Regions from separate parts of the Kitasatospora sp. NPDC004272 genome, predicted to be linked through region 1. Evidence: predicted binding sites of a transcription regulator. Region 1 holds the regulator's gene; each other region holds the start of a gene.
What was found. Region 1 encodes HrcA, which represses chaperone genes, less so after heat shock. Its sites were predicted from a motif close to TTNGCACTCNGNNNNNCNGAGTGCNAA; they were not measured.
Positions count from the first base shown of each region.

Region 2: groL (chaperonin GroEL) is a predicted target of HrcA. The motif match lies at 3,373-3,399, and genes of this name have one in related genera.
Region 3: groES (co-chaperone GroES) is a predicted target of HrcA. The motif match lies at 5,703-5,729, and genes of this name have one in related genera.

Region 1 is NZ_JBSGET010000163.1:562-8,056, forward strand. Features, by position in the region: partial or broken gene ACWEO5_RS33535 (hypothetical protein) at 1-89, shown strand, start outside; gene ACWEO5_RS33540 (DUF3097 domain-containing protein) at 137-982, opposite strand; gene pspAB (PspA-associated protein PspAB) at 1,049-1,636, opposite strand; gene htpX (zinc metalloprotease HtpX) at 1,672-2,592, opposite strand; gene hrcA (heat-inducible transcriptional repressor HrcA) at 2,893-3,966, shown strand; gene dnaJ (molecular chaperone DnaJ) at 4,047-5,183, shown strand; gene ACWEO5_RS33565 (16S rRNA (uracil(1498)-N(3))-methyltransferase) at 5,312-6,055, shown strand; gene ACWEO5_RS33570 (S41 family peptidase) at 6,147-7,495, shown strand, end outside.
Region 2 is NZ_JBSGET010000016.1:71,404-78,898, forward strand. Features, by position in the region: gene ACWEO5_RS07975 (glucosyl-3-phosphoglycerate synthase) at 1-434, opposite strand, end outside; SAM riboswitch class I at 573-700, shown strand; gene thrC (threonine synthase) at 718-1,998, shown strand; gene ACWEO5_RS07985 (MoaD/ThiS family protein) at 2,052-2,330, shown strand; gene ACWEO5_RS07990 (cold-shock protein) at 2,954-3,160, shown strand; gene groL (chaperonin GroEL) at 3,520-5,142, shown strand; gene ACWEO5_RS08000 (hypothetical protein) at 5,320-5,541, shown strand; gene ACWEO5_RS08005 (hypothetical protein) at 5,564-5,923, shown strand; gene ACWEO5_RS08010 (HD domain-containing protein) at 5,982-6,611, opposite strand; gene ACWEO5_RS08015 (ABC transporter ATP-binding protein) at 6,761-7,480, shown strand; partial or broken gene ACWEO5_RS08020 (FtsX-like permease family protein) at 7,477-7,495, shown strand, end outside.
Region 3 is NZ_JBSGET010000005.1:90,865-98,359, forward strand. Features, by position in the region: gene ACWEO5_RS03565 (hypothetical protein) at 1-135, shown strand, start outside; gene ACWEO5_RS03570 (L,D-transpeptidase) at 152-721, opposite strand; gene tsaB (tRNA (adenosine(37)-N6)-threonylcarbamoyltransferase complex dimerization subunit type 1 TsaB) at 889-1,536, shown strand; gene rimI (ribosomal protein S18-alanine N-acetyltransferase) at 1,591-2,070, shown strand; gene tsaD (tRNA (adenosine(37)-N6)-threonylcarbamoyltransferase complex transferase subunit TsaD) at 2,063-3,151, shown strand; gene ACWEO5_RS03590 (hypothetical protein) at 3,148-3,408, shown strand; gene ACWEO5_RS03595 (polysaccharide deacetylase family protein) at 3,476-4,363, shown strand; gene ACWEO5_RS03600 (class I SAM-dependent methyltransferase) at 4,339-5,517, opposite strand; gene groES (co-chaperone GroES) at 5,873-6,178, shown strand; gene groL (chaperonin GroEL) at 6,296-7,495, shown strand, end outside.

The DNA.
Region 1 (7,495 bases):
GTGGCACGACCCCGGTCCCGACGCCCGTTCCCTCCGGCACCGGGATCCCGACCCCGTCCGGTAGCCCGCTCGGCTGGAGCCGGTACTAGGCCCGGTCCGGCGGTCCGGTCCGGCGGCTCGGGTCCTGAGCGGCGGCTCAGGACCCGGCCGTGCCGGGCAGGGTGACGAAGTCGATCAACTCCTCGACCCGGCCCAGCAGTTCCGGCTCCAGGTCCTTCCAGCCGTCGACCGCGGCGAGGATCCGCTTCCAGGCGGCGGGGGTGTCCACCGGCCAGCCCAGCCGGCGGCACACCCCCTCCTTCCAGACCTCGCCGCGCGGCACCGCGGGCCAGGCGGGGATGCCCAGGGCGGAGGGTTTGACGGCCTGCCAGACGTCCACGTACGGGTGGCCGACGACCAGCACGTGGTCGCCGGTCACCCGTTCGGCGATCCGGTGCTCCTTGGTGCCGGGCAGCAGGTGGTCGACCAGCACGCCCAGCCGGCGGCCGGGGCCGGGGGCGAAGGAGTCGACGATGGCGGGCAGGTCGTCCACGCCCTCCAGGTACTCCACCACCACGCCCTCGATCCGCAGGTCGTCGCCCCAGACCCGTTCGACCAGCTCGGCGTCGTGCCGGCCCTCGACGTAGATCCGCGACTCCCGGGCCACCCGGGCCCGCGCGCCCGGCACCGCCACCGAACCGGAGGCGGTGCGACCCGGGCCGCGCGGCGGGGCCGGGGCGGCCGCGGCGGGCCGCACCAGGGTCACCACCCGTCCCTCCAGCAGGAACCCGCGCGGCACCAGCGGGAACACCCGGTGCTTGCCGAAGCGGTCCTCCAGCGTGACGGTGAACCCCTCGGCGGTCCGCTCGCAGCGCACCACCGCCCCGCAGAAGCCGGTGGCCGCCTCCTCCACCACCAGGTCCCGCTCCGCCGCCACCTCCGGCGCGGGCTGCTGCCGCTTCCACGGCGGGGTCAGATCCGGCCCGTACTCCCTGCTCCGCATGGGCGGCAGTCTACGGACCGCGCCCCCGCCGGGCCGACGGCGCGGCAGGCCGCGGGCGGCCGGGGTTCAGCCCTCGATGCCCGGCGCGCCCCAGACCGGGAACCAGCGCGACAGGTCCGGCTCGACCCGCAGGTCGTCCCGGAGCAGGTTCGAGACCTCGATCTCCAGCGGGTTGTCCCGCTTCTCCTGCCCGGCGACCTTGCACATCGGGTAGAAGGTGCCGCGCTTGTACAGGTACACCAGCGCCAGCGAGCGGCCCTCGCCGTCCCGGAAGCCGACCAGCGAGCAGAGCAGCTGCGGCCCGAAGCCGCCGGCCTCCAGCTCGCTGTTGACCGCGTGCAGGTCGTTGACCAGGTCGGGCAGCTCGTCGGGGGTGTGCCGGGCGAGCAGCCAGGAGTAGCCGTAGGAGTCCCGGGACGCCTCCACCGGGATCCCGCCGCGCCCGGTGTCCGCGTCCAGCAGCGCCCGGACCTGCTGCTGCACCTCGGTGAAGGCCGCGCCCTCGACCGCGGCGAAGCAGACCGAGCCGAGGCCGGTCGGCTCGAACCCCTTGGCGGCCCGCAGGGTCAGCGCCGCCGACGGGATGCCGAACAGCTGGTCGAGGTCCGGCTTGACCGGCTTGCTCCGGCCGAACAGGGCGTCCAGGAATCCCACGCGGAAGGCTCCTCACTGGTGGTCGGTGGCCGGGCTCACTGCCCGAGTTCTTCGGAGACCTTCCGCAGCTGCGCCAGCCGCTGTTCCAGCGACGGGTGGGTGGACATCAGCTGCGAGGCCGCCTCCTTGGCGCTCAGCGCCGGGGCGAAGTAGAAGGCGTTGTACGGCTGGGACTGCCGCAGGTCCTTGGTCGGGATGGCGGCGATCTGCCCGGTCACCTTGGTCAGCGCCGAGGCCAGCGCCGCGGGCCGCCCGGTCAGCTGGGCGGCGGCCCGGTCGGCGGCCAGCTCGCGGTAGCGGGAGAGCAGCCTGGTCAGCAGGAAGCTGATCGCGTACACCACCATCGACGCCAGCGGGATCAGCACCATCGCGATCGCCGCGTTCTGGTCGTTGCTGTTGCGGTTGCCGCCGCCCATCATCCCGCCGTACAGGGCGATCCTGGTCATCGCGCCGGCCAGCACGCCGAGGAACCCGGCGACCGTCATCACCGCGACGTCCCGGTGCGCGACGTGCGACAGCTCGTGCGCCAGCACGCCCTCCAGCTCCTCCGGCTCCAGTCGGCGCAGCAGGCCGGTGGTCACGCAGACCACCGCGTTCTGCGGGTTGCGGCCGGTGGCGAAGGCGTTGGGCATGTCGTTGTCGGCGACCGCGACCCGGGGCTTGGGCATGTCGGCCAGCGCGCACAGCCGGTCCACCGCGCCGTGCAGCTGCGGGTACTGCTCGGGGGTGACCCGGTGGGCGCCCATCGCGCGTTCGGTGATCCTGTCGGAGAACCAGAACTGGGCGACGAACAGACCGCCGGAGATCAGCACCACCAGTGGCCAGGCGCCGCGCAGCAGCACGATCAGCAGGCCGGTGAAGCCCACGTAGAGCAGGCCGATCAGGAACATGGTGGTGACCATCCGACCGGTCAGGCCGCGGTCGGGGGCGAACCTGGAGTGCTGGGAAGCGGACATCGCTGCTCCTCCTCTGCCTCGCGCGGGCCGGGCCCGGCCGCTCGCCCGGCCGCCCCGCTCGCCTTCGATGCTGCCACCGGGCGGGCCCGCGGGCACCATCCGAAACGGTGGGAATTCGGTGGGAACCGGACGATCTCCGGGCGCGTCGCACCTTCTTCGGACGAGGATCACGCGGGCGCACCGTTCCTGCCGTCAGGCCCGGGCCGTACACTGGCACGTACGGTTCTGGCACTCTGCCCAGCTGAGTGCCAGGCCGGAGCGGACACCGGAACAACGGACGACGACGGAGGTGCGTGCCCCATGCCGGACGACGGCAAGCCCGACGGCCGACTCATCGACCCGCGCCCGTCCGCCCGTCCGCTGGACGAGCGGCGGCTCGCGGTGCTCCGGGCGATCGTCCAGGACTACGTGGGCACCGAGGAGCCGGTCGGCTCCAAGGCCCTGGTGGAGCGGCACAACCTCGGCGTCTCCCCGGCCACCGTCCGCAACGACATGTCCGCGCTGGAGGAGGAGGGGTACATCCACCAGCCGCACACCAGTGCGGGCCGGATCCCCACCGACAAGGGCTACCGGCTGTTCGTCGACCGGCTCGCCGAGGTCAAGCCGATGACCCCGCCGGAGCGCCGGGCGATCCGGCACTTCCTGGAGGGCGCGGTCGACCTGGACGACGTGGTGGCCCGGACGGTGCGGTTGCTCGCCCAGCTGACCCGGCAGGTCGCGGTGGTCCAGTACCCCTCGCTGACCCGCTCCACGGTGCGGCACATCGAACTGGTGTCGCTCACCCCGACCAAGCTGATGCTGGTGCTGATCACCAACACCGGCCGGGTCGAGCAGCGGATGGTCGACTGCCCCGCCCCGGTCGGCGAGGCCCTGCTGGCGGACTTGCGGGCCAAGCTCAACGGCATGGCGGGCGGCTGCCGGCTGCCCGAGGTGCCGACCGTCCTGGAGGACCTGCCGGCCGGTTTCGAGCCCGCCGACCGGCCCGCCGTCAGCACCGTGCTGACGGTCCTGTTCGAGGCGCTGGCCGAACAGAACGAGGAGCGGATCATGCTGGCGGGCACCGCCAACCTGACCCGCTTCGGCCACGACTTCCCGCTCACCATCCGCCCGGTCCTGGAGGCCCTGGAGGAGCAGGTGGTGCTGTTGCGCCTGCTGGGTGAGACGGCGGACTCGGCGATGACGGTCCGGATCGGCCACGAGATCGCGTACGAGGGGCTCAATTCCACGTCCGTGGTCTCGGTCGGTTACGGTTCGGGCGACCAGAGCGTGGCAAAGCTGGGAGTGATCGGTCCGACCCGGATGGATTACCCGGGCACAATGGGGGCGGTGCGCGCGGTGGCACGGTACGTCGGCCAGATCCTGGCGGAGTCGTAGCGGAACGGCGCAGCGGAACGGCGCAACAGGCAGCGTGCTGTCGCAGGCACTTCTAGAGGCGGAACAAACCGGAGCATTTGGTGGCCACGGACTACTACGCGGTACTCGGCGTCCGACGCGACGCGGGGCAGGACGAGATCAAGAAGGCGTTCCGGCGCCTCGCCCGTGAACTGCACCCGGACGTCAACCCGGACCCGAAGACGCAGGAGCGGTTCAAGGAGATCAACGCCGCCTACGAGGTGCTCTCCGACCCGCAGAAGCGTCAGGTCTACGACCTCGGCGGGGACCCGCTGTCGCCGGGCGGCGGCGCGGGTGGCTTCGGCGCGGGCGCGGCCGGGTTCGGCTTCTCCGACATCATGGACGCCTTCTTCGGCGCCGCGACCGGCCAGCGCGGCCCGCGCTCGCGCACCCGCCGCGGCCAGGACGCCATGATCCGGCTGGAGATCACCCTGGAGGAGGCCGCCTTCGGCACCACCAAGGAGCTCCAGGTCGACACCGCCGTCACCTGCACCACCTGCAGCGGCGAGGGCGCCGCCCCCGGCACCTCCGCGCAGACCTGCGACATGTGCCGCGGCAAGGGCGAGGTCTCCCAGGTCACCCGGTCCTTCCTGGGCCAGGTCATGACCTCCCGCCCCTGCCCGCAGTGCCAGGGCTTCGGCACCGTCGTGCCCACCCCCTGTCCCGAGTGCGCCGGCGACGGCCGGGTCCGCGCCCGCCGCACCCTCACCGTCAAGATCCCGGCCGGCGTCGACAACGGCACCCGGATCCAGCTGGCCGGCGAGGGCGAGGTCGGCCCCGGCGGCGGCCCCGCCGGCGACCTGTACGTCGAGATCGCCGAGACCAGCCACCCGACCTTCCAGCGGCGCGGCGACGACCTGCACTGCACCGTCACCATCCCGATGACCGCCGCGTCGCTCGGCACGCAGGTGCCGCTGCAGACCCTCGACGGCCTGGAGGAGGTCGACATCCGACCCGGCACCCAGTCCGGCCAGTCGATCCCGCTGCACGGCCGCGGCATCACCCACCTGCGCGGCGGCGGCCGGGGCGACCTGATAGTGCACGTCGAGGTGCAGACGCCCACCAAGCTCGACCCCGAGCAGGAGGAGCTGCTGCGGCGGCTCGCCCTGCTCCGCGGCGAGGAGCGTCCCTCCGGGCAGTTCGCGCCCGGCCAGCAGGGCCTGTTCTCCCGGTTGAAGGACGCCTTCAACGGCCGGTGAGACAGCGGTCGGCGACCGACGACCACCCGTACGACCCGGGCCGGGAGCGGTGCGGGGCCGCGTGCCCCCGCCGCTCCCGGCCCGTTCTCCCCCCGAGACGGCTCCCGCCGGAGAGGACCGCTGCACCGATGACCGCACCCGTGTTCGTCGTCGACGACCTGACGGGGACCGCGCCCGGCACGACCGTCCGCCTCGACGGCCCCGAGGGCCGGCACGCCGTCGCCGTCAAGCGCCTGGAGCCCGGCGAGGCGCTCACGCTGGCCGACGGCCGCGGCCGCGGCGCGGACGGCACCGTCGCCGCGCTGCACGGCAAGGACGCCCTCGACGTGCTGGTCACCGCCGTCCGCGAGGAACCCGCCCCCGCGCCCCGGATCACCGTCGTCCAGGCGCTCCCCAAGGGCGACCGCGGCGAACTCGCCGTCGAGACCATGACCGAGGCCGGCATCGACGTGATCGTCCCCTGGGCGGCCTCCCGCTGCATCACCCAGTGGAAGGGCGAGCGCGGCGCCAAGGCGCTCGCCAAGTGGCGGGCCACCGCGCGCGAGGCGGGCAAGCAGTCCCGGCGGCTGCGCTTCCCCGAGGTCCGGGACGCGCTGACCACCCGGCAACTGCTGCCGCTGCTCGCCGCCGCGGACTTCGCGGCCGTCCTGCACGAGGAGGGCTCGCGGCCGCTGGCCACCGCGGCGCTCCCGGCCGCGGGCGAGATCGTGCTGGTGGTCGGACCCGAGGGGGGCGTCTCCCCGGACGAGATCGCCGCCTTCGCCGAGGCCGGCGCCGCACCGCACCGCCTCGGCCCCTCCGTCCTGCGCACCTCCACCGCGGGCGTCGCGGCCGGCGCCCTCCTGCTCGGCCGCACCGGCCGCTGGGGGTAGCGGGGGACCGCCGCGCGCGCACCCGGTTCCGAACGCGGTCGGCGCAGCAGTTCTCTGACGTTCCGTGAGCTCCGCGTCCTAGGCTGGCGGGATGACGGAATCTACGCGCGGTTACCTGCGCCACCCCCACCTGCACGACGGCCTCGTGGCCTTCGTCGCCGAGGACGACGTCTGGCTGGCGCCCGTGGAGGGCGGGCGGGCCTGGCGGGTGACGGCGGACCGGGCGCCGGTGGGCGCGGTGCGGTTTTCACCGGACGGGCGCTCGCTGGCCTGGGCGTCGACCCGGGACGGGGCGCCGGAGGTGCACGTCGGATCGGTGGAGGGCGGGGCGCCGCGCCGACTGACGTACTGGGGGAGCCCGTACACCGCGCTGGTGGGGTGGAGCGCGGACGGGCGGCCGGTGGCGATCACCACCGCGGGGCAGGAGACGATCCGGCGGACCTGGGCGTTCGCGGTGCCGCTGGACGGCGGGGAGCCGTCGCGGCTGCCGTACGGGCCGATCGGCGCGCTGGCCTTCGAACCGGTGCCGGAGGGCGCCACCGGCGGGCGGGTGCTGCTGGGCACGCACAACCGGGAGGCCGCGCACTGGAAGCGCTACCGGGGCGGCCGGGCCGGGAAGCTGTGGATCGGCGCCGGCACCTTCGAGCGCCTGCACGCCGACCTGGACGGGCAGTTGGAGTGCCCGATGTGGGTCGGCGACCGGGTCGCGTTCCTCTCCGACCACGAGGGCACCGGGCGGCTGTACTCCAGCCTCCCGGACGGCTCCGACCTGCGGGCGCACGGCCCGGCGGACAGCGCCTTCTACGCCCGGCAGGCGTCCACCGACGGCACCCGGGTGGTCTGGCAGAGCGCGGGCGAGCTGTGGCTGCTGGACGGCCTGGACGGCGCCGAACCGCGCCGGCTGGACGTCCGGCCGGCCGGGCCGCGCACCCGGCGCCTCCCGCACCCGACCTCCGCCGCCGGGCAGGTGGAGACCGCCGCCCCGGACCGCACCGGCCGGGCCGCGGCCGTGGTGGTGCGCGGCACCGTGCACTGGGTCACCCACCGGGAGGGCCCGGCCCGGGTGCTGGACGAGACCCCGGGCGCCCGGGCCCGGCTGGCCCGGGTGGTCCCCGGCGAGGACGGCGCGCAGGGCGCGGTGTGGGTCACCGACGCCGAGGGCGAGGACGCGCTGGAGCACGCCCCGGCGGTGCTGGGCGCGGAGCGCCGGCGGCTGGCGGCCGGGCAGCTCGGGCGGGTGCGCGCGCTGGTGGTCTCGCCGGACGGCAAGCAGCTCGCGGTGGCCTCGCACGACGGCCGGGTGCTGCTGGTGGCGCTCAGCGACGGCGCGGTCAACGAGCTGGCGCGCAGCGGCGACGGCGAGGTCTCCGGACTGGTGTTCAGCCCGGACGCGGCGTGGCTGGCCTGGTCGCAGCCGGTGCTCGGCCCGTGGGCGCTGCG
Region 2 (7,495 bases), on a different contig from region 1:
GGGTCGAACTCGCGCAGGTCGGCGTCGACGAAGCAGACGATCGCGCCGCTGGTGGCGAGCAGCGAGCGCCACAGCACCTCGCCCTTGCCGGGCTCGGCGGGCAGCCGGGGCAGGATCTCGTCCCGGTGCACCACCCGGGCGCCGGCGGCGGCCGCGGCGGCGGCGGTGCCGTCCTGCGAGCCGGAGTCGACCACCACCAGCTCGTCCACCAGCGGGACGCGTTCGACCAGCTCGGTGCGGATCGCGGTGACGATCTCGCCGACGGTGGACTCCTCGTCCAGGGCGGGCAGCACCACGCTGACCGTGCCGGCCGGGCCGGCGGCCCGTTTGGCGGCCAGCAGCAGGTCGAGCGGCCGGTCGGCGGCCGTCCACGAACGGCGGCGCAGCCAGTCGGCCACCTCCGGCAGTACCCCGGGCTCGGGCTGCTCCGGCAAGTCTCGCTCCCTGTCTCGGTTCGTCTCGGGTGTCGGACGCGGGGGTGGGTCCGCCCGGGCCTTCGGATACAGTCTTCGTATTGCGACCGTGCCTTCGCACGCGGGGGTCGCTCGCAGCGTACGACCACAACTTCACAGAGCTCATCCAGAGGGACTGAGGGAACGGCCCGTTGAAGTCCCGGCAACCCTCCCGCACGGCCAGCAGGCCCGGCGGGACAGGTGCCAATTCCGTCCCGGACGCGACCGCGATCCGGGGAAGATGAGGAGAAAGGGCCTCGCCACCATGGCTGTTGACACCGCCGCATCCACCGCCGTCGACCTCGGTCCCGCGACCGCGCTGTCCTGTCGCGAGTGCGGTGCGCGCTCCCCGCTCGGTCCGGACTTCGCCTGTCCCGAGTGTTTCGGCCCGCTGGAGATCGCCTACGACTACGCGGGCTACGACGCGGAGGAGCTGCGCAAGCGGATCGAGGCCGGCCCGGCGTCGATCTGGCGCTACGCCCCGCTGCTGCCCGTCCCGGCCGACGTGGCCGACAAGCCGAACCTGAACCCGGGCTGGACCCCGCTGGTGAAGGCCGACAACCTGGGCCGCGAGCTGGGCTTCACCGGCCAGCTGTACGTCAAGGACGACTCGGGCAACCCGACCCACTCCTTCAAGGACCGGGTGGTGGCCTGCGCGATCGAGGCCGCCCGCGCCTTCGAGTTCACCACCCTCTCCTGCTCCTCCACCGGCAACCTGGCCGGCGCGGTGGGCGCCGCGGCCGCCCGGGCCGGCTTCAAGTCCTGCGTGTTCATCCCGCACGACCTGGAGCAGGGCAAGGTCGTGATGGCCGGGGTGTACGGCGGCGAGCTGGTCGGCATCGACGGCAACTACGACGACGTGAACCGCTTCTGCTCCGAACTGATCGGCGACCCGGCCGGCGAGGGCTGGGGCTTCGTGAACGTCAACCTCCGCCCGTACTACGGCGAGGGCTCCAAGACCCTGGCGTTCGAGATCTGCGAGCAGCTCGGCTGGCGGCTGCCCGACCAGATCGTCATCCCGATCGCCTCCGGTTCCCAGCTCACCAAGATCGACAAGGGCCTGCAGGAGCTGATCAAGCTCGGCCTGGTCGAGGACAAGCCGTACAAGATCTTCGGCGCCCAGGCCGAGGGCTGCTCCCCGGTCTCCGTCGCCTTCAAGGCCGGCCGCGACGTGATCAAGCCGGTCAAGCCGGACACCATCGCCAAGTCGCTGGCGATCGGCAACCCGGCCGACGGCCCGTACGTGCTGGACATCGCCCGCCGCACCGGCGGCGCGGTCGAGGACGTCACCGACGCCGAGGTGGTCGAGGCGATCAAGCTGCTCGCCCGCACCGAGGGGATCTTCGCCGAGACCGCGGGCGGCGTCACCGTGGGCGTGCTGAAGAAGCTGGTCGAGACCGGCCAGCTGGACCCGTCCAAGGAGACCGTCGCGATCAACACCGGCGACGGCCTCAAGACCCTCGACGCGGTCTCCGACGCCGGCATGGCCGCCGTGATCCGCCCGACGCTGGAGTCCTTCCGCGCCGCCGGCCTCGCCACCGCCTGACACCCAGCCGCAGGACACCCCCCACGCCCCGACCCCACGCCCGAGGAGCCCGCATGAGCGCCAACGTCCGCATCCCGACCATCCTGCGCACCTACACCGGCGGCGCCGCCGAGGTGACCGCCGAGGGCGCCACCCTGGCCGCCCTCATCGCGGACCTGGAGGCGAACCACGCCGGCATCGCCGCCCGCCTGCTGGACGACACCGGCAAGCTGCGCCGCTTCGTCAACGTGTACGTGAACGACGACGACGTGCGCTTCGCCGAGGGCCTGGAGACCGAGATCAAGGACGGCGCCTCGGTGTCGATCATTCCGGCGGTGGCGGGCGGCTGCTGACCGCCCCGCATTCCCGCGGCCGCCGTTTGGTTCGGAATTCAATTTTCCGGACCGGACGGCGGCTTCGTGTTCGGCCGGGCCCATTGCCCTCGTTACCTGCGGTTTTCCCGCCGGGCGGGGCGGCGGAATTCCGCCGAGGGTCGGGGAGTAGAGTTCCGGTCAGGTCCGTTACCCCCCACGGCCCGGTTCAATCCCCCTTTTTCTGCACCGCCCTGCGCCTCCCCGCACCGCACCGCACCGCGCCCCGCCCGTGCAGGACCCCGCTCCGCCCCGCCCGTCGGGACCGGCGCCGGCCCGGCCCGCCGCCCTTTCTCGCCCGACGCGGTCCGGTGCCGCCCGTTCTGTCAGGCCGCCGTCAGAATTGTTCCGGCGTTTTGCGGTGCCGCGTCCGATATGTCCAGTGGCAATTGTCGGGCAGTGCGCCTTTCGCCCCGGCATATCCCCTGCGGGGCCCGGAGTTTCCCCGGAAATTGGGCCTGTTGCAGAGGGCGCATATCCGGATACATTCAGCCGCGACAGAGGCTGCGCCGTACGGGGGGGAGTCCCCAGGCCGGCCTTCCAGACCTCCGGGTCCGCGTCCCGCGGATCTCTGAAGGGCCAGCACAGCACAAGGGGAGTTCGGAATGGCTCAGGGCACCGTCAAGTGGTTCAACGCCGAGAAGGGCTACGGCTTCATCGCGGTCGACGGTGGAGCGGACGTGTTCGTCCACTACAGCGCGATCCAGATGGACGGCTACCGCACCCTGGAAGAGGGCCAGCGGGTCGAGTTCGAGATCTCGCAGGGTCAGAAGGGTCCGCAGGCCGACATGGTCCGCGCCGCCGGCGCCTGAGGCACCGGCTGACCGCACGGCCGCAGGCCGCGCACAGAACGCCACAGGCAGGCCCGCCCCGACGCGACGGCGTCCGGGGCGGGCCCGTCGGCTTTTCCGGGCGTTTCCCGGGCCCCGCGGCGCCCCCGCCGGGTCGCGCCGGGGTCGTGGCAGGGCCGCGGCAGGGCCCCAATGGGCTTGCACTCGCCACCCGAGAGTGCTAATCATTGGCGTTAGCACTCACCGTGTGAGAGTGACAAACGGACCGGGCCGGTGAGGCCCCGGAAGCGGTAGGGGAAGGGACCCCCGCTCTCCTGGGCCGTCCGTCGCGGGCACCCCTTGGTCCGAGCAGTCGACCGTGTCCCGGAGGACCACTTCTGATGGCCAAGATCATCGCCTTTGACGAGGAAGCCCGCCGCGGCCTTGAGCGTGGCATGAACCAGCTTGCCGACGCCGTGAAGGTCACGCTCGGCCCCAAGGGTCGCAACGTCGTCCTGGAGAAGAAGTGGGGCGCCCCCACGATCACCAACGACGGTGTCTCCATCGCCAAGGAGATCGAGCTCGAAGACCCGTACGAGAAGATCGGCGCCGAGCTGGTCAAGGAGGTCGCCAAGAAGACCGACGACGTCGCGGGTGACGGCACCACCACCGCCACCGTGCTCGCCCAGGCGCTCGTCCGCGAGGGTCTGCGCAACGTCGCCGCCGGCGCCAACCCGATGGCCCTCAAGCGCGGCATCGAGAAGGCCGTCGCCGCCGTCTCCGACCAGCTGCTGGCCCAGGCCAAGGACGTGGAGACCAAGGAGCAGATCGCCTCCACCGCCTCCATCTCGGCCGCCGACACCCAGATCGGCGAGCTCATCGCCGAGGCCATGGACAAGGTCGGCAAGGAAGGCGTCATCACCGTCGAGGAGAGCAACACCTTCGGCCTGGAGCTTGAGCTCACCGAGGGCATGCGCTTCGACAAGGGCTACATCTCCGCCTACTTCGCCACCGACCTGGAGCGCATGGAGGCGAGCTTCGAGGACCCGTACATCCTCATCGCCAACTCCAAGATCTCCTCGGTCAAGGACCTGCTCCCGCTGCTGGAGAAGGTCATGCAGAGCGGCAAGCCGCTCGTCATCATCGCCGAGGACGTCGAGGGCGAGGCCCTGTCGACCCTGGTCGTGAACAAGATCCGCGGCACCTTCAAGTCCGTCGCCGTCAAGGCCCCGGGCTTCGGCGACCGCCGCAAGGCCATGCTCGGCGACATCGCCATCCTGACCGGCGGCACCGTGATCTCCGAGGAGGTCGGCCTCAAGCTGGAGAACGCCGGCGTCGACCTGCTCGGCACCGCCCGCAAGGTCGTCATCACCAAGGACGAGACCACCATCGTCGACGGCGGCGGCGACAGCGACCAGGTCGCCGGCCGGGTCAACCAGATCCGCGCCGAGATCGAGAACTCCGACTCGGACTACGACCGCGAGAAGCTCCAGGAGCGCCTCGCCAAGCTGGCCGGCGGCGTGGCCGTCATCAAGGCCGGCGCGGCCACCGAGGTCGAGCTCAAGGAGCGCAAGCACCGCATCGAGGACGCGGTGCGCAACGCCAAGGCCGCCGTCGAGGAGGGCATCGTCGCCGGTGGCGGCGTCGCCCTGCTGCAGGCCGGTGTCGCGTTCGACAAGCTGGAGCTGGAGGGCGACGAGGCCACCGGTGCCAACATCGTCCGCGTGGCCCTGGAGGCCCCGATCAAGCAGATCGCGACCAACGCCGGCCTTGAGGGCGGCGTCGTGGTCGAGAAGGTCCGCAACCTGCCCGCCGGCCACGGCCTGAACGCCGCGACCAACGAGTACGTCGACCTGGTCGCCTCCGGCATCATCGACCCGGCCAAGGTCACCCGCTCCGCGCTGCAGAACGCCGCCTCCATCGCGGCGCTGTTCCTCACCACCGAGGCCGTCATCGCCGACAAGCCGGAGAAGGCCGCCGCGGCCGCCGGCGGCGGCATGCCGGGCGGTGACATGGACTTCTGATCCGCCCGCCGGTCTCCACCGGCCCGGATCGGTCAGTCTCACGCCGTGAGGGCGGTCTCCTTCGGGAGGCCGCCCTCACGGCGTTCCCGCCGGGGTCACCCCTTCGTGGGACGCCGCACCCGCAGCGGGTCGGAACGTCGGCGCAGGTCCGTGCCGTGAGCGGCAGGAGGAACGGTGGTGGAACGCGACCACGACGGGGACCACCTGCTGGTGGACCGGTTCGACCGGCCCGGGCCGACGGTGACGCTCTACTCCGAACCCTCCGACGGGGCGTACGGGCAGAGCGTGCGGGTGCCGTTCGGGAAGCCGGTCGAGCTGCCGGAGCCGTTCGGGAAGCCGGTCGAGCTGCCGGAGCCGTTCGGGTTCGTGCTGGCGACGGCGGACTTCCCGCTGCCGTAGCGGAGTGCGGGACAATGGGCGGATGGCCAGTTCCGACATCGAAGCCGCCCTGCACAGCGCGCGGGCGCTGATCCTCGCCGACCTCACCGCCCGGGACGTCGCCGACGCGGCGATCGTCTCGCTGGTGGAGGACGCCGTCACCCACCGCCGCTGGTGGCTCGAACAGTGGCCCGCCGGGTGCGAGTTCGTGCTCGGGCTGGTGGCCCAGGACGTCCAGGACGCGCTGCTGGAGTCGTACGGGCGGTGGCCGCTGTGCACCGCCTGCGCCGAGGAGGAGGACGACCCGCACGCGCTGGGGGTCGAGCCGGAACTCGGGCCCGACCCGCACTGGGTGTGCGGCAAGCGCGGCGTGGCGGTGGCACCGGTCGGGGGACTGGTGTGATCCCGGCCGGCCCGCCGCGGTCCGCACCGGGCCGGGCGGGCCAGGCGGGCCGCGCGGGTCAGGCCTCCAGGGCGGCCAGTTCGCGGTGCATGTTCGCGCGGGCCCGGGCGTCGTAGCGGGCGTGCGCCTCGGGGGTGCGGTAGAGGGAGGGCAGCGCGAGGAGCTGGCGCAGGATCGCGGCGCGGCCCTCGCGGAAGGCGTCCGGCGGGACGAAGGAGTACTCGTCGCGGACGGCGGCGGCGTAGGCGTCGTACGCCGCGGGCGGGCCGCCGAGGACGGCGAGGTCGGCGTCGCAGAGGACCTCGCCGTTGCGGTCGCCGGGGGCGGGGTGGTGGGTGACGGTGAGCCGGACCAGGCGGTCGACCTCGTGGACCAGGGGTTCGGGCAGGCCGGCCTCGCGCAGGGCGCGGCAGGCCAGGGCGGCGCTGCGCTCCTCGTTCTCGGAGCGCTCGGGGCGGTAGACGGCGTCGTGGAACCAGGCGGCGAGCCGGACGGCGTCGGGGTCGTCGGCGTGCGCGGCGAGTTCGTCGATCCGGTCGAGGACGGCTTCCAGGTGGGCGGTGGTGTGGTACCGGCGTTGCGGCTCGGCCCAGCGGGTGAGCAGGTCGCGGGCGTAGGGCTCGGGGTCGGCGGTGGCGCCGCAGCGGGTGAGCAGGTCGTGCCAACGGGCGGACAGCGGTGCGGTCATGACGCCCATTCTGCTCCCCGGGAACCGCTCGGCGGGTGTGATCCGTCCTATAGGTAGTTCGCCGACTTATGTCGCACACTTGAGTAGTCGGCGTCCGGCGGCTATACATACTCGGTATGCAAGACGTTCCGCTGTTCCGAGGGGGAGCCATGACCGGACCGAACGCGCAGACCGTGCTGCGCCTGGAAGGGGTCGGCCGGGTGCACGGCCGGGGCGCGGCCGAGGTGCACGCGCTGCACCCGATCGACCTGGAGGTGCGGGCCGGGGAGTTCCTGGCCGTGATGGGCCCGTCCGGCTCCGGCAAGTCCACCCTGCTCGCGCTGGCCGGCGGCCTGGACCGGCCCTCCAGCGGCCGGGTGCTGGTGGAGGGCGCCCCGCTGGCGGGGCTGAGCCGGGCGAAGCTGGCCGACGTGCGCCGCCGCTCGGTGGGCTACGTGTTCCAGTCGTACAACCTGCTGCCGGCCCTGACCGCGGCCGAGAACATCGCCCTGCCAAGGGAGTTGGAGGGGGTGTCGGCCCGCACCGCCCGCGCCGAGGCGCTGGCCGTGCTCGGCGAACTGGGCATCGGCGAACTCGCCGACCGCTTCCCGGAGGACATGTCCGGCGGCCAGCAGCAGCGCGTCGCGATCGGCCGGGCGCTGTCCGGGCAGCGCCGACTGGTGCTCGCCGACGAACCCACCGGGGCGCTCGACTCGGCCACCGGCGAGGCGGTGCTGGAGGTGCTGCGGGCCCGCTGCGACGCCGGGGCGGCCGTCATGATGGTCACCCACGACGCCGCCCACGCCTCCTGGGCGGACCGGGTGGTCTTCCTGCGCGACGGCCGGCTCGTCGACGAGAAGACCGCCGCCGCCGGGGCGGTGCACCGGTGAGCGCCCTGCGGGCGG
Region 3 (7,495 bases), on a different contig from region 1:
GGGCCGATGCCCGCCGCCACCGCCGAGCCCGGCCCGCCGCGCACCGCCGCCGGGCCGGTGCCGATGCGCGTCCTGCTGGCCGCCGGCCGGGCCGCCGAGGCGGTCTCCACTCCGCCGGAGCGCCGCGCCGCGTAGCGCCGCGGGCCGCCGATCAGGCGACCACGACCACCCGGGTGCCGTTCGGCGCGAAGTCCCACAGCGCCTGGCCGTCCGCCCGGGTGGCCCGGATGCCGCCGGTCTTCTTCTTCGGGTCCTGCGACGGGGCCGGGGCCTTCTCGTCCACCAGCGCGCTGAAGCCGAACACCGTGCCCGACTGCTGGGCGAACCGCACCACGTGCTCGATCTGCCGCCCGTCGGTGCCGGTGCCCGCCGCGGTCCGGCTGGCGACGCTGTAGGTGCCCGCCGCGGGCAGGGTGTTGCCCGGCACCACCTTGAACGAGGCCAGCACCGGGTTCGGCTTCTTCGGGTCGACCAGCCACACCTGCTGGTCCTTCAGCGAGTACACCACCCGCACCCCCGTGCCGGAATCGGCGGGCAGCGGCGGCGGGGTCGGCCGGCCGCTCTCCGGGGCGGAGGCCGAGGGGGCGGCGCTCGACGCTGACGGCACGGCCGCCACCGCGCGCGAGGCCGCGCCGTTCGCCTGGAAGGCCAGCAGCCCGATCACCGCCAGGGCGCCCAGGGTCAGCCCGCCGACCACCACACCAGGACCCAGCTTCGCCACGTCAGCTCCTCAACGCTCCGCGCCGCACCGTATCGACCTCAGCGAAGCCCATCGTGCCAGGTGCGGACCGCCGTTCCGGCCTCTTGGCGATCGTGTGTTCCCGGCCGGGGCGGTGCCGGCGCGGGCGCGGTGCGGGCCCCGGGGGCGGACCCTCTAACCTTGGACCCGTGCTCCTCCTCGCCTTCGACACCGCCACCCCCGCCGTCACCGCCGCCGTCCACGACGGCGGGAAGGTGCTCGCCGAGTCCTACGAGGTCGACGCCCGGCGGCACGGCGAACTGCTGCTGCCCACCGTCGCGGCCGTGCTGCGCGCCGCCGGCGTGGACAAGCGCGAGCTGACCGCCGTCGCCGTCGGGGTCGGCCCCGGCCCGTACACCGGCCTGCGGGTCGGCCTGGTCACCGCCGCCGCCCTCGGCGACGCGCTCGGCCTGCCCGTGCACGGCGTCTGCACCCTGGACGCGATCGCCCACCAGGCCCGCACCGAGGGCCTGGAGGGGGCGTTCACCGTCGCGACCGACGCGCGCCGCAAGGAGGTCTACTGGGCCTCCTACGACGCCGACGGCGCCCGGGTGAGCGGCCCCGCGGTGGACCGCCCGGCCGAGATCGAGCCCGGCGACCGGACGGTCGGCGCGGGCGCCCTGCTGTACGCGCTGCCCGCGGCGAGCGGCCCCGAGCACGTCTCGGCGGGCGCGCTGGCCGACTTCGCGGTCCGCGAGCTGGCGGCCGGCCGGGAGCTGCTGCCGAACGCCCCGCTGTACCTGCGGCGGCCGGACGCGCAGGTGCCCGCGGGCTACAAGGCGGTGCTCCCGGCATGACGCCCCCCTGGGCCGGGACGGTCGGCCGGCGTGGCTAGGTACGCGCTGCGTCCCATGCGGTGGTGGGACATCGAGCCCGTCATGGTGCTGGAGCACCGGCTGTTCCCCGAGGACGCGTGGTCGCGCGGGATGTACTGGTCGGAGCTGGCCGAGGCGCACCCGGGCGGGAGCCGGCACTACGTGGTGGCCGTGGACGGGGCCGGGGCGGTCGTCGGGTACGCCGGGCTGATGGCGGTCGGGTCGGACGGCGACGTGCAGACGATCGCGGTGGACTCCGGCCACCAGGGGGCGGGCCTCGGCGGGATGCTGCTGGCGGAGCTGACCGCGGAGTCGGTCCGGCGCGGCTGCGCCGAGCTGCTGCTGGAGGTGCGGGTGGACAACCTGCGCGCGCAGCGGCTGTACGAGCGGTTCGGGTTCGAGCCGGTCGGGATCCGGCGGGGCTACTACCAGCCCGCCAACGTGGACGCACTGGTGATGCGTCTGGACCACCTGGCAAGTGACGCAAGCGATCTGAAGGATCATCACAATGGCTGACGAACCCCTCGTCCTCGGCATCGAGACCTCCTGCGACGAGACCGGCGTCGGCATCGTCCGCGGCACCACGCTGCTGGCCGACGCGGTCGCCTCCAGCGTCAACGACCACGCCCGGTACGGCGGCGTCGTGCCGGAGATCGCCAGCCGGGCGCACCTGGAGGCGATGGTCCCGACCATCCGGCGGGCGCTGGACACCGCCGGGATCAAGGCGAGCGACCTGGACGGCATCGCGGTCACCGCGGGCCCCGGCCTGGCGGGCGCGCTGCTGGTGGGCGTGAGCGCCGCCAAGGCGTACGCGTGGGCGCTGGACAAGCCGCTGTACGGGGTGAACCACCTGGCCTCGCACATCTGCGTGGACCAGCTGGAGCACGGCCGGCTGCCGGAGCCGACGATGGCGCTGCTGGTCTCCGGCGGGCACTCCTCGCTGCTGCTCAGCAGCGACATCACCTCCGACGTGCGGCCGCTGGGCGCGACCATCGACGACGCGGCGGGCGAGGCGTTCGACAAGGTGGCGCGGGTGCTCGGGCTGGGCTTCCCGGGCGGACCGGTGGTGGACCGGATGGCGAAGGACGGCGACGGGAAGGCGATCGCCTTCCCGCGCGGCCTGAACAACGCGGGGGACCCGGCGTACGACTTCTCGTTCTCCGGCCTGAAGACCGCCGTGGCGCGCTGGGTGGAGGCCAAGCGGCGGGCCGGGGAGGAGGTGCCGGTGGCGGACGTCGCGGCGTCCTTCCAGGAGGCGGTCACCGACGTGCTGACCCGCAAGGCGGTGCGGGCGTGCAAGGACAACGGCGTCGACCACCTGATGATCGGCGGCGGCGTGGCGGCCAACTCGCGGCTGCGCGAGATGGCGCAGCAGCGTTGCGACCGGGCGGGCATCGTGCTGCGGGTGCCGCGGCCGGGCCTGTGCACCGACAACGGCGCGATGGTGGCGGCGCTCGGCTCGGAGATGGTCTGGCGCGACCGCGCCCCGTCCTCCTTCGACCTGTCGGCGGACTCCTCGCTGCCGGTCACCGAGACCCACGTCCCGGGCACCGGGCACGAGCACTTCCACGCGCACGCGCACGAGGCGCTGAAGTGACCCTGGCGGCGATGTGGGAGGCCCGGGCCGCCGACGGCCTGGGCGCCGAACTGCACGCCTGGGCACGGGAGTCCGCGCTGCCCGCGGTGCGCGGCGCGGCCGGTCTGGAGCGGGTGGAGCTGTTCACCGCGCCGGGCGAGCGGGTGCTGCTGATCGCGCTGTGGACGGGCGAGCCGGTGCCGGTGCCGGAGCCGCCCGCGCACCTGCTGGCCCGGCCGGTGCACCGCTGGACCTTCACCCGCACGGACGCGGGGTAGCAACCGGGCAGTCCGATCCGATCGTCCTATTATCGACACGCGTGTCGAGGACGAGCGGGGGACATCGGTGAAGCAGCGGGTGCGGGTCGGGTACGGGGTGGGCGCCCTCGCGGTGCTGCTGGCGGCCGGCGGGTGCAGCAGCGGCCCGGAGCCCGCCGGCTCCCCGGCCGTCCCGGCCAAGCCGGTCGCCGCCACCTCCCCGGCCGCCCCCGCCGCCGGCTCGCCCTCGGCGGCGGCCCAGGACGCGGTGCCCGAGGCCGCCTGGGCGAAGTGGGGCCTCAAGCCGATGCCCAAGGCGCCCGCGCCGCCCGCCGTCCCGCCGATCAAGCTCACCAGGACCGGCACCGTGCCGGTGTTCAGCGAAGTCCCGACCTCCGACAAGGTCGTGTTCGTCACCATCGACGACGGGGCCGAGAAGGACCCGGAGTTCGTCGAGATGCTCACCGAGCTGAAGGTGCCGGTCACGATGTTCCTGACCAAGGACATCGTCAAGAACGACTACGCCTACTTCAAGCCGCTGCAGGCGCTCGGCAACAGCATCCAGAACCACACCGTCAGCCACCCGGTGATGAGCAAGCTCCCGGCCGCCCAGCAGAAGGCGCAGGTCTGCGACGACCAGGCGGCCCTCACCGAGCAGTACGGCACCGCCCCGTACCTGTTCCGCCCGCCCTACGGCGACGGCGCCAACACCGCCGCCCTGAACGCCGCCGTCCAGGAGTGCGGGCCGCGCGCCGTCGTGCTGTGGCGGGAGTCCATGCAGATCCACGACATGCAGTACCAGGCCGCCGACAAGAAGCTGCGCAACGGCGACATCATCCTCGCCCACTTCCGCGGCCCGTCCGAGCTCAAGGGCGAGACCATGACCCGGATGTTCGGCGAACTGCTCTCCCGGATCCAGGAGCAGGGCTTCGCGGTCGCCCGCCTCGACGACTACGTCGCCCGGCCCACCGGCTGACCCAGCATCATCACCGGGCCGGCCGCGGTGCGGGCCACGAGCACCGTCACCGCGTTCGGCCCGGCCGGCTTCAGCTGCCGCCGCAGCTCCTCCGGGACGACCGACGCCCCGCGCTTCTTGATCACCACGGTGCCGATCCGGCGCTCCTTCACCAGCGCCTTCAGCCGCTTCACCTGGAACGGCAGCACGTCGGTCAGCTCGTACGCCTGCGCGTACGGCGTCGGCCGCAGCTCGTCCGAGGTGACGTAGGCGATCATCGGGTCGATCAGCCGCCCGTCCACCGCCGCCACCACCTCGGCGACCATCCGGCCGCGGATCACCGCCCCGTCCGGCTCGTACAGGTAGCGGCCCACCGGGCCCACCGGCGGGGCGGGCAGCGCGCCGCCGGACAGCGAGTGCGGGCCGGGCAGCAGCGTCGCCCGGTACGGCTCGGCGGCGGCCGTGCCGAACCACAGCACCGCCTCCTTCACCTCGCCCCGGTCCGACACCCACTCCGCCTCGGCGCCCTCCGGCACCAGCTCGTGCGGGATGCCCGGCGCCACCTTCAGCGCGCCGAACGGGGCGCCGCGGGCCGCCTCCACCGCCCAGGACAGCGGCGGCGAGTACGCCTGGGGATCGAACACCCGGCCGTGCGAGGTGCGCCGCGCCGGATCGGTGAACACCGCGTCGAAGCCCGCCGTGTCGACGTCCGCGACGTCCGCCCGGCGGACCTCCACCAGATCGGCCACGCCCAGCGCCGCCGCGTTCGCCCGGGCCACCTCGCAGGTGAGCCCGTCCCGGTCGACCGCCAGCACCGCGATCCCGGCCCGGGCCAGCGCGACGGCGTCCCCGCCGATCCCGCAGCACAGGTCGGCCAGCCGCCGCACCCCCAGCGCCGCGAACCGGCCCGCCCGCCACTCGGCCACCGAACGCCGGGTCGCCTGCTCCACCCCGTGCTGGGTGAAGTACATCGCGTCCGCGTCCGCCCCGAACTTCGCCCGGGCCCGCTGCCGCAGCCGGGCCTGCTCGAACGCCGCCCGCACCAGCTCCGCCGGGTACTCCCGCCGCAGCCTGGTCGCCAGCGCCAGCTCCCCGGCCGCCGTGAACCCCCGCAACTCGGCCAGCAGCGCCTGCCCCTGCTCGGTCAGCAGCGCCCGGAACGACTCGATCTCCACCGGGCCATTGTCCCGGGTCGGACCAGTGCCCGAGCACCGCGCCCGCCCCGCCGCGAGGAGCGCGTCCCGTCCGCGGACGGCCGCTTCTTCGCCATCTGCCCATCTTGGCAAGGGAATTCGCGCAGCTGTTGAGTATCCGCACCGGGAACGGCCCGGCATCGAACGGAAACTCGAATCCGACGTCGTTGGCACTCTGGTTGACTGAGTGCTAACGGCGTCCTAAGGTCGTCTCTGGCACTCCCCCCAGGGAGAGTGCTAACGCGATGAAGCGTGTCCGACCCCCGCGACGGCGGCCGCGCAGACTTCGCCACCTACCTGTTAGACAACCCCGTAATCTCCGAAGGGGAGCTCGGACGTGACCACCAGCAGCAAGGTTGCCATCAAGCCGCTTGAGGACCGCATCGTGGTCCAGCCGCTCGACGCCGAGACCACCACCGCCTCCGGCCTGGTGATCCCGGACACCGCCAAGGAGAAGCCCCAGGAGGGCGTCGTCCTGGCCGTCGGCCCGGGCCGCTTCGAGGACGGCCAGCGTCTGCCGCTCGACGTCGCCGTCGGTGACATCGTCCTGTACTCGAAGTACGGCGGCACCGAGGTGAAGTACCAGGGCGAGGAGTACCTCGTCCTCTCGGCCCGCGACGTCCTCGCGATCATCGAGAAGTAAAGACGTCCGTGCAGTAAGACGTCCCAGCCCCGCCCCGGAACCGTGTCAGCACTGACAGGGGCCCGGGGCGCGGTTGTTGCTCCACGTACGCAGACCTACCCCTGAGGAAACGGGACCATGGCGAAGACCCTGCAGTTCGACGAGGACGCCCGCCGCTCGCTGGAGCGCGGTGTCAACAAGCTGGCCGACACCGTCAAGGTGACCATCGGCCCCAAGGGCCGCAACGTCGTCATCGACAAGAAGTTCGGCGCCCCCACCATCACCAACGACGGTGTGACCATCGCCCGCGAGGTCGAGCTCGACGACCCGTACGAGAACCTCGGCGCGCAGCTGGTCAAGGAGGTCGCCACCAAGACCAACGACGTCGCGGGCGACGGCACCACCACCGCCACCGTGCTGGCCCAGGCCCTGGTCAACGAGGGCCTGCGCAACGTCGCCGCGGGCGCCGGCCCGGCCGCCCTGAAGAAGGGCATCGACAAGGCCGTCGCCGCCGTCTCCGAGCACCTGCTCTCGGTGGCCCGCGAGATCGAGGGCAAGGACGACATCGCCGCCGTCGCCTCCCTCTCCGCCCAGGACACCCAGGTCGGCGAGCTGATCGCCGAGGCGATCGACAAGGTCGGCAAGGACGGTGTGATCACCGTCGAGGAGTCCAACACCTTCGGCGTCGAGCTTGAGTTCACCGAGGGCATGCAGTTCGACAAGGGCTACCTGTCGCCGTACTTCGTCACCGACGCGGAGCGCCAGGAAGCCGTCCTGGAGGACCCGTACGTCCTGATCAACCAGGGCAAGATCTCCTCCATCCAGGAGCTCCTGCCGCTGCTGGAGAAGGTCCTGCAGGCCGGCGGCTCCCGCCCGCTGCTGATCATCGCCGAGGACGTCGACGGCGAGGCCCTCTCCACCCTGGTGGTCAACAAGATCCGCGGCACCTTCAACGCGGTCGCGGTCAAGGCCCCCGGCTTCGGCGACCGCCGCAAGGCCATCCTCGGCGACATCGCCACCCTCACCGGCGGCCAGGTCGTCTCCGAGGAGGTCGGCCTCAAGCTCGACCAGGTCGGCCTGGACGTGCTCGGCACCGCCCGCCGCATCACCGTCACCAAGGACGAGACCATCGTCGTCGACGGCGCCGGCGACTCCGCCGAGGTCGCGGGCCGGGTGGCCCAGATCAAGGCCGAGATCGCCAACACCGACTCCGACTGGGACCGCGAGAAGCTCCAGGAGCGCCTCGCCAAGCTGGCCGGCGGCGTCTGCGTGATCAAGGTCGGCGCGGCCACCGAGGTCGAGCTCAAGGAGCGCAAGCACCGCCTGGAGGACGCCATC